DNA from 3 places in the Virgibacillus sp. L01 genome. Region 1 is predicted to be linked to each of the others. Evidence: riboswitches for the same ligand, from Rfam matches in the RefSeq annotation. Region 1 holds a riboswitch; each other region holds the start of a gene.
The links. Region 1 has a riboswitch for S-adenosylmethionine ahead of ACTWQM_RS04980 (hypothetical protein). Riboswitches for the same ligand answer to the same signal wherever they lie in the genome.
Positions count from the first base shown of each region.

Region 1 (5,061 bases):
TGCTGAAATGGTGGTTGAATTTGACGCAACTAACCGTGGGATACAGTTTTTGGCTGATCAGCAACGATATGCAATCGAGAATAATTTTATGTTTGTAAACGTTGGTACTGGGACATCAATTCACCTTGTTAGTGATAGGGAACAACAGCGGATTGGAGGATCTGGTATTGGCGGTGGAACTTTAATCGGACTTGGCTACTTATTAACCGGAGTTGAGGATTATGCATGGATGGTACAGTTAGCTAGTAACGGTGACAGGGGCAACGCTGACCTTAAAGTGAAGGATATCTTCGAGGGGGCGCTATCGCCAATATCCGGAGACTTGACTGCCAGCAACTTTGGGAAAAAGGAGTCAATGATAGCGCAGCCCCCCTCAAATGCAGACAAGTTGGCAGCAGTAATTGGGATGATAGGTGAAGTAATCGTTACGATAAGCTTGCAAATGGCAGCCCAACATAACGTCGACTTCATCGTTTATATCGGTTCGTCGTTTCGGTCAAATCCTCTTCTGCAGGATATTATTGAAGAATACACTAGACTGGCAGGAACAGAGCCAGTGTTTCTGGGAAATGGTGAATATAGTGGAGCTATTGGAGCCTTGTTATCACCTGATTGAAAAAGAGCTTGGATCGTCGTCCAAGCTCTTGTATATAACTATTATTGATTACCCAGATACTGTTCCAGCGTAGTATTATTGCTGTCAATGTATTTGGCGGCTTTCTTGCCGACGTAACGAAGGTGCCAAGGTTCGTATTGATAACCGGTGATACTAGTTTTACCTTTTGGGTAGCGGATGATAAAACCGTACTCACTAGCATGTTGTTTAACCCATTGCCCTTCATCGGTATTTGCGAATTTTGTATTCAGACGGTAATTGATATCAGCGCTTGTGACATCCATTGTCAGTCCTGTTTGATGCTCACTTTCCCCGGCTTGTGCACTAAATTGGTTTGCTGCTTCGCGCCCGTGCTCACGAGCATTTGCCGCGAAAATTGCTTCTTGCCTATCGTATGAACGGTAACCAGACTGAGCGAAAAGGTCAACCCCTGCCTTATCTCCAGCATTAAACATATTCTCAAGTGCATTTGCTGCTACTTGTCGCATTTGTTTTTTGGGCAAGTCTTCTGTAAATGGAAACCTTACATTTGGATTAACGAGATTACCTGGGACATAGTCTGCTGGTAATTGGTTATTTTTATTAACCAAAGCAAGAATACTTGATGGGTTAGATACTATATTACTATTGTTTTCATTGTTGTCTTGCTTTTCTTTAGTATCGTTATTTTTTTCCAGACCAGTGCCCGGATCTATTTCTAATTCACCATCTATTGCTTTTTGTATATATTCACGTGTACCCTCCCCGTAAATACCGTCAATTTTCAAGGCAGATACCTGCGCTTGAAAATCTTTTATCGCCCAGACAGTGGTCCATCCTAGATCGCCATCAACTGTCAACGAATAACCTAATCGGTTTAGGGCTTCCTGCATCATACTAACTTTTTCGCCATTATCTCCATGTGATAATGTTCCGACAGGCAGGAGTCTTTCTTCAGTACTGCCATCATCTTCAATTTTCTGTTTTTCGGAAGAATCATCCTGTTCTTCTGATGAGTCATCTGACGAGTTATTATTTTTCTTATCATCTTTTTCTGGTTGGTTTTTTGTTTCTTTATCAGACTTGTTATCTCTCGGGGATTCATCCGACTTTTCTTTATCTTCCGTTACATTTTCCTGATTAGATTCATCCTGATCACTTGCAGATTCAGGCGAATCACCCTGGCTACAGGCCGTTAAAAATAGACATAACAATGATATAATAATTACTAATAACGCTTTTTTGTTAGACATGTAAATCTCCCCTATTACTTTTTTAACCCTTCATTTATATAGACGATATAAAAAGCTAAAACATTCATTATTTCCATAGAAAAGAACAGAAGAAATAAGAATTATCTATCTCTCCTGTTCCAATTTTTTAAAATACATAATGATTCCCCAGCATATTATGCCTAAAAGCCAGTAAATGGGGAATGAATAAATATGTTTCCAGTATATTGCTTTGTAAAGGCCTAGCCATACCATAATCGGCTCAGCAGCAAAGGCTAAAAAAGCAGCTAGCAGTCCTGAAAATATGAGGAATTTTTTAAAATTGTCACTCCACAGCTGATAACAAAACATATAGGAAATGATTACAACACCAACATCATAAGGATATAATTGCGGGCGTAAATATGGTGAAAGGATGTAAGGATAAGTCCAGGCTAGGGCGTTGCTTCCAATAGAATCAAGAATAATTGCTGCAACACCATAGAATAATCCGAATGCTGTAATCTCGATAATTCTTTTCTTATTAACTAACATCCACCAGATAATCGCGGGCAGTAAGCTGAGCATAACCAAGAACCACCATCTAGGTGTTAAATATACTTTCTGATGCCAATATGCTTTAAGTGTGTCATTGAATTCTCTGTGGTCTTCAATTAATTGGGACAATGAAACATTCAATAGGCTTAATTCGTAGAGTGGGATAAGATTTTGAATGATTATCACTACCATTAAACTCACCGCAATCCGTTTTTTACTAGTTGCTTTTCTGTATGTTTTACTGCTCTTTAACCCTCTGAGTTGCTATAAACTGCAACGTAACTGCTGGAATAATCTTTATAAACTCTCGTCCCACCGTTCGGGATCGCTACGGGCGGATGCTTTCCGCGGGAAGGGCCTTCATTTAGCTACTCTGCGGTGTCTTCGGACCGTGCTTTCACACATTTATTCTATAGCGAATCATACTCCAGTCAACAGCGGAGGAAATACACGTAGACTCCTGTGGGAACTAAGGCCTAGATGAGACTTCGCACCGACGTAGGAGCAAGAAGGCTGATCAGCCGCCCTTGGTGCGCGAAGTGTATTTCCGAAGCGGTATAACAGCGCTAAACTGTTTAAAAAGTATGTCGCAGTTTATAATCACTACGGTATGATTTCATTACTTTGATAAGGCAACAAACTTTTAGAAAACAGCCTTTATAGTAGTGTAACCCAACATCGATGAATTAATGTGCTGGTGATTATGTATTGAAATATCATGAAAATTCATATATACTTTATGTAAGTGAATAGCTATCAAGAGTGATCGAGAGAACTGGCTCAACGACGTCACAGCAACCTGCAAATGTAAGGTGCTCCCACCAGCAAGGCCTATGCTTTGAGTGATAAATCGGTAGAAAACCCCTTTATGCATCCAACGCATGAAGGGGTTTTTAATATGTGAAGGAGGAATTATTATGAAACATTTTATTGTCGAAAATGGCAAAGTAACATGGATGACAAAGGAGGAGTTTGATGAACTCCCGGGGCGTCATGTGTCGGAGGTAACGAAGGATATGACGCCAGAGGAATTAGAGAGATTCAAAAAGGAACGTTATGAGAAATTTGTTAAGCCTTTGATGGAGTATAATGTTGAGAGTATAGAAAGGAAGAGAGCATCTCAGAAATCTGACTTGAATCGTGAGTGAAATTTAATAGAGGTTAGCTTTTAAGAGTCTTTAAAGGCTGCGTATATAAATTTCCGCAGCAATAGGTAAGCTGAGTAAGAGGCATATGCCTTCTACTCAATTAATCTAGGCAAATAGTTCAGGAAATTGTTTTACTACTGCAGTTGAAATGGCGTCCGACATCGTTAAAGCTTGTTCCTCAATTTCATCATATATTTGAATATCTTTCTGGTAATCCATATTTATCATAAATACTGCTTCCTGTTTTGTTAAATCTAAGTGCTGATAAAACATATCTCTAACACCCTTCTCGGACAAATAAGGATTTACACTGCTCCAGAACCTGGCAATCTCATCTGCATTAGCGTACCATTTTTGTTCAGCGGCCATTGCTGCTTGCTGATCACCTGCTACTGCAGCTTTAACAAGGTCAGCGGCAAATAAGAGATGTTCTTTTATCAAATTAGCGTATATATCAGCTAGACGGTCACCATAGCAGGGTCTGATTGCATCCCCCATGTCTGTAGCATTTTGCAGAAGACGTGCGATAACAAATTCCACATCCGGTAGATTAAACGTCAAACTGATAATTGTCATTCTGGTCCAAGCAACATGCTCTTCCCAAAGTTTACGATTACTGCTTCTAAATTCGAATTCTGCTTGACTGATACAATCATCCTGCCTGAAAGTGGATTGTTTCACTGGAATAAGCAGGCGTTTCCCCACTCGAAGATTGTACGGGTCTATCCCGGGATTATCTTTGAAAATCTGTTCTGCTGGTGTACGGAATCGCTCAGCCAGCAACCCGAGATGATCACCTGGCTGAACAGTGTAATAAAATTCTCTATTCATGTTGGTCTTTCACTCCTCCGTTTTGAATATCGTAACAGCCTATTCACAGACAGAGGAATGGGTGAGTGTCATTGGAGTCCATTAATGGTATAATAATTCTGAAAATAATTATAAGAAGGGGAGTCACAGGAATGTTTAAAAAATTAGCTTCAGATGCACTGGGTTTATCCGATATTGGCAGGATTATTGGCCCCGAGGACTATGATAAGACAGACGCGGATGATTACGTCCGACACGAAGATGATGAAAAAATCTACTTCCTTATTAAGACAAAAGCAGATGAATATTGCTTCACCAACCTGGCACTAATTCATGTGAATGGGGAAAATGCTGCTTCTTCTAAACGAACGCTAAATCGTTATCCATACTCACAATACAAGATATCAGATGTATCCCTTGAGACAGCAGGGAAAATCGATTTGGATATCGAAATTAAATTTACGTTAGGAAAAGAACCGCTAAGCATTGATGTGCATAAAGACGAGATTGTTAAATTAAAAGATTTATATAAGGCGTTATTATTTATAGCTGAAACAACCCACGAAAATGCAATTATTACAGAAATGGCTGGGGAGAGCTTAAATAAAGCCGTGACAGTACTGCAACACTCAAGAACTTCTGAAACGAAACTTGCAGAACAGTATAAAGAGTTAACGGAGTTTGGATTCGACTGGCTGAAATCAATTCGTGAAGAATATCATGAGAAAGACTTCGGAGA
Region 1 covers NZ_JBQQCP010000001.1:1,082,024-1,087,084, reverse strand. Annotated here, with positions in the region: gene coaW (type II pantothenate kinase) at 1-616, shown strand, start outside; gene ACTWQM_RS04990 (D-alanyl-D-alanine carboxypeptidase family protein) at 658-1,848, opposite strand; gene ACTWQM_RS04985 (CBO0543 family protein) at 1,954-2,556, opposite strand; SAM riboswitch class I at 3,115-3,216, shown strand; gene ACTWQM_RS04980 (hypothetical protein) at 3,282-3,512, shown strand; gene ACTWQM_RS04975 (LysM peptidoglycan-binding domain-containing protein) at 3,618-4,343, opposite strand; gene ACTWQM_RS04970 (PH domain-containing protein) at 4,475-5,061, shown strand, end outside.

Region 2 (5,061 bases), on a different contig from region 1:
AAGCTTTTCCCATGATTCCTGCACAATATTAGGACTTACACTATTTATGCGAATTTCTCTAGGCATTTCAATTGATGATGCTTTAACGAACGCCTTGACACCACCATTTGCCATTGCTGCAGACGCACCCAGTGGAATCGGATCATCCATCATCACACCTGTTGTTAGCGTAAAACTGCCACCGTCATTCACATATTCCATACCTAGCAGGACAAGATTTATTTGCCCTTTAAGTTTACTTTCAATTCCTTTTTCATTTAATTCCGGTGTTAATTCAGAAACAGCTGTAAAATTTGCACCACCAGATGCATTGACTACAGCATCCACTTTACCAATCTGTTTATACATTTCTCTGATGCTATCCTCGGAAGTAATATCAACAGAAACATCTGCCCCATTTCGTCCAGCACGAATTATTGAGTGATTCTCTCCTAGTTCTCTTACAATCTCTTTGCCAATTGTCCCAGCTGCACCTACAACAAGTATCTTCATATGCAATCCAACTCCCCTTGATATATTTTAGAAATAAAGCTTTCTACTCTTTTTCGTCCGCTTCACTTTCGGCGGAAAGTAACCCCGTTCATAAATTCTCCCTTTCGAAATACTGCACCTCTTAAGAAATATATCCATTTCATCTGTCTCGTATGTCTCAAAAGCCTTCATTAAAATTTTGGCAGCAACTCTAGCATCCTCAAGTGCATGGTGATGCTCAAAAGTAATGCCGTGATAACCAGCTACCGTATTTAACTTATGATTCTTTAACTCGGGCCAAATTCTTTTTGAAATATTCACCGTACAAAGATAATCCATTTCAGGATATGTAAGGTTAAAGTAATCCAATGTATTTCGAATGACACTCATATCAAAACTGGCGTTATGCGCAATAACTATGTTATGAGATAAATAATCACTGAGCGTCGGCCACAATTCTGCGAACGTCGGCGCATCTGCCACATCTTCCTCTCGTATCCCATGAATACGCGTATTAAACGAACTAAAATGCATCATTGGATTTATTAAACTATAAAATTCATCAACAATTCCATTTTCATTGGCGACAACAACACCGATCGCACAGGGACTGTTTCTTTTTTCATTCGCCGTCTCAAAGTCAATGGATACGACATTCATGGATTGGCCTCCTCTACAACAACTCTCTAACGCAATTTTAACATATACCACGTTCAAACAACCCTGAAAAAGGATTTAAATTTTGATGGTGTTTATTTTCGCTGATCCTGAGGCGAATTCTACTGATTTCGAGCTCTCATCTAGTCCAATCCAATTCCGATCCTATTATGTTGATTATTAGAGAGGTAGTGGCAGAAATGAGAAGAAAGGTTATCGGAATGTGAATCTCAAAGTAATGAAGCGGATCGTGGTTCCGTTAAATGGGTGAAAAACCGTCCTGTTAGGCTTGAAGCGGATCCTCGTTCCGTTATTTACCCAATATCAGTTAAAAATATGGCTAAAAAGGGTAAATAGCGGAATGAGGATCCGGCAAATCCGTGGGCACAATTGTGTTTAGTGTTATACATTTAAACGACCGGAAGCTTTAGTTAGAGAAGTTGAAAATATATAAGCTTGGACAAATGTGTTTTATCAAAAGGAAAATCGCTCATTCAAAGTACTTTTATCATTGATTGAAACGGAGGGCGGCAACTCCTGCGGGAATAGCAAATGTATTTGCGATTGAACCAAGCGGAATGAGCATGAGCCTTGAGACCCCGCAGTGCGACTAAATGAAAAACCGTCCTTTGCGGACGACGCCGGCATACCTCTTGCCGGGGCAAGGAGGCTCAAGCCATGCCCATGGAAAGCGTCCGCCTGCAGTGGAAATCAACAGGGATAGCAAATTACAAATAGTTTGGATTTACTGTTTTATTATTGAATGATGAAATTAATTCAAATGCTAAAAATATTCTTGACATTCATTTGCAAGAGTTGTATTGTATTCAATAATACAAAATTGAATAATTTTCTTATCCAGAGAGGTGGAGGGACTGGCCCGTTGAAACCTCAGCAACAGATTTTAAATACTGTGCTAATTCCAGAAGCTGAAATGCTTAAAGCTTGAAGATAAGGAGAGTGATACTTAACGGTAACAAACCCTCTTCTATTTTCAGAAGTGGGCTTTTTTATTTTATTTAAGAGGAGGAAAACGATTGAAGCGTAATTTAGAAGAACGTTTAAAAGATGGAACTGTTATTGTTGGAGAAGGGTATTTATTTGAATTAGAACGTAGAGGGTATTTGCAAGCAGGATCATTTGTTCCAGAGGTTGCACTTGATAACCCAGAAGCGCTTAAACAGGCATATAGAGATTATATGTACGCAGGCTCAGACGTTGTATTAGCCTTTACGTATAATGCACACAGGGAAAAAATGCGTATTATTGGCAAAGAAGATCTACTAGAGCCATTAAACCGAAATGCTGTCCGCTTAGCAAAAGAGGTTGCTAAAGAACATCCCAGCGAAGAAGCGTTGGTGGCTGGAAATATCTCAAATACCAATATTTTCGATCCCGAAGACCCTGAATCCAAGACTAAAGTCAGAGGTATTTTTGCCGAAATGATAAAATGGTGCAAGGAAGAGGGCGTCGATTTCATTAATGGGGAAACATTCTATTACCATGAAGAGGCACAAATAGCCCTGGAAGAAATTTTGAAACAGGACCTACCAGCAGTCATCACGTTCGGACTAATGGGAGAAAATGTATTAAGGGATGGCTACACTGTAGAAGAATCATGTAAAATTCTTTCTGAAAATGGCGCACTGGTTGTGGGCATGAATTGTTTCCGGGGTCCTGAAACAATGCAGCCTTACCTTGCTGACATACGTAACAATGTAGATGGCTATGTGGGTGGACTTCCTATCCCATACCGCACTACTGATGAAAACCCGACATTCTTTAATTTACCGGATGGAGGATGCAGCTGCCATCTGCCTTTAGAAACAACTTTTCCGACTGCACTTGACCCGCTTTACCATAACCGATACGAACTGGCAGCCTGGGCAAAAGAGGCAAACGACATCGGGATAAATTATATTGGCCTTTGTTGCGGTGCCTCACCAGCAATGCTGCGTTCAGTAGCTGAAGCTGTAGGAGTTAAAACAGTAAACTCGAAATATTCCCCAGACATGGAAAAGCATTTCTTGTTCGGGACAGATAAAACACTCCAAGAACATAATCAGAACTACCGGTTAAAAGCGTAAAGATTTTAACTAATACAAATTAATTTTTAAAATCAGAAAGAAGGAATTTGCATGTCAGTATCATTAACAAAAGCACCACCATTCAGAGCAGAGCACGTCGGAAGCTTACTACGCCCGGATAATTTACACAAAGCAAGACTAGAATACAAGGAAGGCAAACTTACAGCAGAACAATTACGAGAGGTCGAGACAAAAGAAATCAAGCGTGTTGTTGATAAGCAAATTGAACTTGGCTTAGAAGTTGTTACAGACGGGGAGTTTCGCCGTACATGGTTTCACTTGGACTTTCTAGAGCATCTAAACGGAATTGAAGGATATGTACCTGAGCAAGGATACCAATTCGAGGGATTGGAAACAGAGAAATATGACGTACGGAATACTGGTAAGGTTTCATTTAATCCGGACCACCCATTCCTAAAAGATTTCACTGATTTAAACGAAATTGTTGATGGACGGGCACTCGTAAAGCAAGCTATTCCTAGTCCTAACCAGCTCTTTAACGCTCGCATTCATAATACAGATATCTATCCAAACATCGAAGACTATGCAAGTGATATTATTAAAACCTACCAGGATGCGATCAAAGCATTTTACGATGCCGGTGTACGATACCTGCAATTAGATGATGTATACATCGCTGGACTATCCGCTCCAGATATCCCATTTAATGAGGGGAAATATTCAAGAGAAGATTTAATTGACCTGGCGTTACGAGTAGTTAATGGCGCTTTAGAGAATAAGCCTGAGGACTTAATTGTCACAACACACTTATGCCGAGGAAACTACCAATCTACCTGGGCATTTGAAGGAAGTTATTCCCTAATCGCTCCTACATTATTGGCAAAAGAAAAAGTAGACGGCTTCTTCCTGGAATATGATGACGATCGCTCAGGTGACTTCAAACCACTAGAACATATTCCAAACGGCGGTGCGCAAGTCGTATTAGGTCTTGTAACATCAAAGAACGGAGAACTTGAAGACAAAGAAACAATTAAAGCACGAATCAAGGAAGCATCACAATATGTACCACTCGAGCAACTATCTTTAAGCCCACAATGCGGCTTTGCTTCAACACATCACGGCAATAAGTTAACGGAAGAGCAGCAATGGAATAAACTGAAATATATTGTTAATCTGAGTGAAGAAGTCTGGGGAACTTATAACAAGTAATAAATAAAGAAGCTTGCAGAGAATCGATTTCTCTGCAAGCTTCTTTTGATCTAATGACAATTTTTTGCTGGACTTTTCTCCGTATACTTAAATGTATAGGTGAACAGACTAACCAAAAATAGTAATTCAACTACCCTAGTTAATAGACTAATCGTAATCTGCACATCCCTACCTAACAATACTAATGATTGGTTCGTATTTAAATCAAATAAAATATGACAAAAACAATAAATGCCAGTAATCCAAATAATTGTAATTAACGTATTTTTCATCACTCTGTCCCCCCACTTTTGATTGCGTCATTCCACTTAGCATATACTAACAGAAAAAGTCATAAAAAGGGAGACTTTTATATAAAATTTTTTTGCGCTATTCATTTACTTCCATTACATACGATGTTAACTCCTTTACTTTTGGATCTTTGAACCTATTAAGCCGATAAATATCACAAAAGGCATATAGCTTAAGACTGCCAGATTCATCAATAACTCTTACTGTGCCTTCCACAGCAGCAGTAATCCCATGTGTAATAATATTGCTTATTTTTAACTCCTGTGTTCCACCTGGTTACATCATCTCAAAAGCCTTCGTGAAATCACTTTTCCCCTGTATTGGTGACTCTCCTACAATAGTCCATTGAATATCATCTGTAATATTCGCAACAACATAATCCATA
Region 2 covers NZ_JBQQCP010000002.1:26,306-31,366, reverse strand. Annotated here, with positions in the region: gene ACTWQM_RS05205 (short chain dehydrogenase) at 1-492, opposite strand, end outside; gene ACTWQM_RS05200 (3'-5' exonuclease) at 520-1,131, opposite strand; SAM riboswitch class I at 1,980-2,086, shown strand; gene ACTWQM_RS05195 (homocysteine S-methyltransferase family protein) at 2,166-3,215, shown strand; gene ACTWQM_RS05190 (5-methyltetrahydropteroyltriglutamate--homocysteine S-methyltransferase) at 3,267-4,385, shown strand; gene ACTWQM_RS05185 (hypothetical protein) at 4,436-4,657, opposite strand; gene ACTWQM_RS05180 (hypothetical protein) at 4,755-4,892, opposite strand.
Region 2: it holds a riboswitch for S-adenosylmethionine, as region 1 does, so the genes downstream of both, ACTWQM_RS05195 (homocysteine S-methyltransferase family protein) here and ACTWQM_RS04980 (hypothetical protein) in region 1, are expected to answer to the same signal.

Region 3 (5,061 bases), on a different contig from region 1:
AAAAATTTTTCAATACCAGTGGGAAGAAATATCGTGAATTAAATATTAAGGATCAAATCAAGGATGCGAGTCTTGATGAAATGGCTGAAATTTTGGCATCTGATGGTATGCTAATGAAGCGACCAATTACAACCGATGGAAAAAAGGTCACTGTTGGATTTAAGGAAGAATCCTTCAATGAAAATTGGCTTTAATAAAAGTAAAAATGCTAGAATAAAGTGTAAATACCTAGTATAGTAATATATATTTAATTAATTAACGGAGGGATTTAAATGAGCTTACCAAAAGACTTATTATATTCAGAAGAACACGAATGGATAAAAAAAGAAGGCGATAAAGTACGTATTGGTATTACAGAATTTGCTCAATCTGAATTAGGCGATATCGTATTTGTTGAACTCCCTGAAGCAGGAGAAGAGGTTGAAGCAGATGAGCCATTCGGCAGCGTTGAATCTGTAAAAACGGTTTCCGAATTATATGCCCCAATTAGCGGAAAAGTTGTTGAAATCAACGAAGAATTAGAGGATAGCCCTGAATATGTTAATGAATCACCATATGAAAAAGCATGGATGGTTGTATTGGAGCCATCTGACGATTCAGAGCTAAATAATCTACTATCTGCTGAACAATATCAGGAAATAATTGAGGAAGATTAATCCTGTTAATAAGACTGACTGTACACTGTAATCTGGTAAAGTCGGTCTTTTTTTTAGTTGTTTTCAAAAGGATCTTTAACTATTCCAACTGCCTGGTTAGAGGCTATACTGAATACTACGAATCGATCACCCCTAGTCTGTGTAGCATTCTATATCAATCGTCAATTGCAACAGTCATTTAATTAAATAACCTTTTTTCATTTTCATACTTAATAATATAGTTTGGGCATAAACTACCTATACGAGTCAATTTGATTTAGTCATTATTTATCGATTAATGTTACGAACTAATGTGTTATCGTTCGTAAATTCATAGCAGTCTTTGAATGGAACTTAAAACGTCTACCTGCATATGAAATAACAGGGCTGGCATATTTACAAGTAATTTGGAATTACTGCTTTATTTTGAGTAATGAAGGACTCTATACAGAGATTCAACTAATTATTGGATGTGAATTGAAATAAGTAGTAAAATTAATGATTAATGCATTCAGAGAATTAAATGTAAGGAGTGCATGTAATGATGACAAATGAAGTAGAAAAAGTTATCATTGTTGAGGGACTAACTGATAAAAAACAGGTCAAACGGGTGATAACAGATAATGTTGAAGTGATTTGTACGAATGGGACACTCGGTGTTGAACGATTTGATGAGCTGTTGGAAACGTATGATTTGGATAATAGGGATGTTTATATTTTAGTTGATGAGGATAGTTCAGGGATAAAACTGCGCAAACAGTTAACGCGTGAGCTACCACATGCTGAGCACATTTATGTGAGCAGCGAGTATCGTGAAGTGGCAACAACTCCCGAAAACATACTTGCAACTGCCTTGATAGGCAAGCGAATCGAGGTTAATCCCATATTCTTGATTTAGGGTGGTAGTATTGCAACAGATTAATGAGGAACAATTAGGACAAGAGCATTATTTATTATATATTTATACACCATTTTGTGGGACATGTGCATTGGCAAAATCGATGCTGGATAAGATTGAATCGGTTCATAAACAGGATATTTTTCATAGCATGAATGCCTCGCTGCACCCGGAGTTTATGCAGGATAATGAAATTGAAAGTGTACCATGCTTATTAATAAAGGATGGTAACGAGATCAAAGAAAAAATCTACGCATTTAAATCAATTGCCAATATATATAGCTACCTAACGGACTACGAACCATCTTTATTTTCAGATGAATAATTTTATTGACACATGCTAATATGCGTGCTATTATCTAGATTATCGAATTTCAATTAAATAGTTTATATCTCTTATCTTGAGCGGTGGAGGGGCTGGCCCTATGAAACCGCGGCAACCTCAAATGTTTTTTATTTGAAAGGTGCCAACTCCTGCAAAGCAACTGCTTTGACAGATAAGGGAACGTAAAGACTACATATATTACGTCTTTCTGTTCTCTTACAGAAAGGCGTTTTTCTTATTTAGTAGGGCATAATAGTGGATGACAAAGGAGGAATACTTGTGATTTCAATAGAGGGTTTAAGTAAAGTCTTTAAATCAAATAAAAGCAACATTACAGCAGTGGAAGATTTAACCCTTGATATAAACGAAGGAGAAATTTTTGGTGTCATTGGGTATAGTGGTGCTGGAAAAAGCACATTTGTAAGATTATTAAATCGGCTTGAAGAACCAACAGGTGGGAAAATAGTAATTGATCAGCAGGAAGTGACTGCATTAAATTCAAAACAGCTTCGGTTAGCACGTCAGGAAATAGGCATGATTTTTCAACATTTTAATCTATTGTGGTCACGGACCGTTAAAGATAATATTGCATTTCCATTGGAGATTGCAGGCGTGTCAAAAAAAGAGCGTGATGAACGTGTTCAGGAGTTAATTGAATTGGTCGGCCTTACAGGAAGAGAAAGTGCTTATCCTTCTCAGTTAAGTGGCGGTCAGAAACAGCGTGTTGGTATAGCGAGGTCACTAGCGAATAATCCTAAAGTATTACTGTGTGATGAAGCAACATCAGCACTCGATCCGGAAACAACCAATGCGATATTGGATTTGTTAGTGGATATCAATCAAAAGCTTGGTTTAACGGTTATTCTGATCACCCATGAAATGCATGTGATTCGCAAAATATGTAATCAGGTTGCAGTAATGGAAGAAGGTAAGATCGTTGAGCAAGGTGATGTGCTGGATGTATTTTTACAGCCGAAGAAATCTGTTACGAAGAAATTTGTTGAACAGGTGATGGGTACGAACGAAGAAGATGATGGTGTAGCCCATTTAATTGATACCTATGACAGTGGTAAAATTATCCGTCTCCATTTTGTTGGTGAAACAACAAACCAGGCATTAATTAGTCAAGTCGCCAAAAGATTTGCAATTGATATCAACATATTGCAGGGAAAAATCACTCAAACGCAACGTGGTGCTTATGGAACACTATTTGTACAGGTTGATGGCGAGTTGAGTGAAATTGATAAAGGAATAAACTTTATAACAAATGAGACCTCAGTGGAAGTGGAGGTGGTTCGCGATGCTAACTAATCTTTTCCCAAATTTGAATATGGAGGATTTATGGGTTGCTACTTACGAAACCTTTTACATGACCATCCTTTCATTATTTGGAACGTTTATCTTAGGTATACTGTTGGGATTACTGCTTTACCTGACAATGAGAGGGGGGATTTGGCAAAATAAATTTCTGAATTTAATTGTGGCATCAATCGTAAACGTATTCCGAGCGATTCCATTTATTATTTTAATATTACTTTTGTTCCCCTTTACTGACTTTTTGATTGGGACTATACGGGGGCCGAATGCAGCTTTACCAGCGTTGATCATTGGTGCTGCGCCATTCTACGGAAGACTTGTAGAGATTGCACTGAAGGAAGTCGATAAAGGCGTAGTCGAAGCAGCGAAATCAATGGGCGCAAAGACACGTACAATTATTTTTCGTGTGTTATTACCAGAGTCAATGCCCGCACTTGTCTCAGGGCTTACTGTAACTGCTATTGCCTTAATTGGCTATACGGCAATGGCAGGAGTTATAGGCGCTGGTGGTCTTGGGAATTATGCATACTTTTTTGGTTTCCAGCGGCGAATGTTTGATGTTGTGTTTATTTGTACTATATTTATCGTAATTATTGTATTTATTTTTCAATTCATTGGAGACTTTATTACTAACAAATTAGATAAAAGATAAGGGAGAGAATTTAAATGAAAAAGATTTTGGCATTTGTATCTATATTTTTTGTATTAGTATTAGCAGCTTGTGGCGGGAGTAATTCCGGTTCAGGGGGAGATAATGTTATTAAAGTTGGCGCATCCAGTACTCCACACGCACAGATCTTGGAGAAAGCTAAACCTATTCTTGAGGAAAAAGGAATCACTTTAAAAATTGAAGAGTACACTGACTATGTTTTACCAAATGAAGACCTTTCAAATGGAGAAATTGATGCGAACTACTTCCAGCACATTCCTTACTTAAACAAGCAAATTGCAGATATTGGCTATGATTTTACACATATTGGTGGAATTCATATTGAACCATTCGGAATATACTCCAAAACAATTGAAAGCGTTGATGAAGTACCTGAAGGAACCGAAGTGCTTATGAGCCGTTCTGTCGCTGATCATGGACGAGTACTTTCCTTGTTGGAAAAAGAAGGGCTTATTAAACTCTCTGAAAAAGTGGACAAGGTAGAAGCTACTACAGAAGATATTGTCGAGAACCCAAAAAACTTAAAGTTTTCCTATGATTATGATGCAGCATTCTTACCAGAGCTGTATGATTCAGAAGAAAACACATTAGTGGCTATAAATACAAATTACGCAATTGGAGCAGACCTAAATCCATTAGAGGATGCATTAATTCTGGAAGGTGAAGAATCTCCATATGTAAATGTTATAGCGGTAAAGAAAGAAAATAAAGACAATGAAGCATTAAATACATTGGTTGACGTATTGCATACGGAAAAAATTCAGAGCTATATAAAAGAAGAATTTGAAGGTGCAGTAGTTCCGGTTAACGGAGCACCGAGTAAGTAACTAATTTAGCGAATTTCAAGGAATTAATAGTATATGGAAGGTATTCGATCTATATTTAAAGGTAAACCTGCTATCCATTTTCAACACTTCCATACTTTATTCATTAAGATTATATACGTTTAAATGCACTTTGTAGCGGTTATCGTCCTTGTGGTATTCTTAATATTGTAATCAATTCGAAAGGATGGTTCACTATTTTTAGTGGGATTAAGATGAGTTATACTCCGGAGATGGAGAAGGGAATGCAGCAAACACATAAGATGTGCTACGCTGAGTATGAAAGAAAATTAGAAAACCGCATTGCAGTTGAAAAGCGACGACAGAAAGAGTATGAACAATGTAAACACATGGTAGCTGAAATTGATAGTCACATTCATAATTAATAAATA
Region 3 covers NZ_JBQQCP010000013.1:72,078-77,138, reverse strand. Annotated here, with positions in the region: gene ACTWQM_RS18620 (arsenate reductase family protein) at 1-194, shown strand, start outside; gene gcvH (glycine cleavage system protein GcvH) at 273-656, shown strand; gene ACTWQM_RS18610 (toprim domain-containing protein) at 1,180-1,533, shown strand; gene ACTWQM_RS18605 (thioredoxin family protein) at 1,544-1,858, shown strand; SAM riboswitch class I at 1,927-2,037, shown strand; gene ACTWQM_RS18600 (methionine ABC transporter ATP-binding protein) at 2,138-3,169, shown strand; gene ACTWQM_RS18595 (methionine ABC transporter permease) at 3,159-3,827, shown strand; gene ACTWQM_RS18590 (MetQ/NlpA family ABC transporter substrate-binding protein) at 3,842-4,672, shown strand; gene ACTWQM_RS18585 (hypothetical protein) at 4,885-5,055, shown strand.
Region 3: it holds a riboswitch for S-adenosylmethionine, as region 1 does, so the genes downstream of both, ACTWQM_RS18600 (methionine ABC transporter ATP-binding protein) here and ACTWQM_RS04980 (hypothetical protein) in region 1, are expected to answer to the same signal.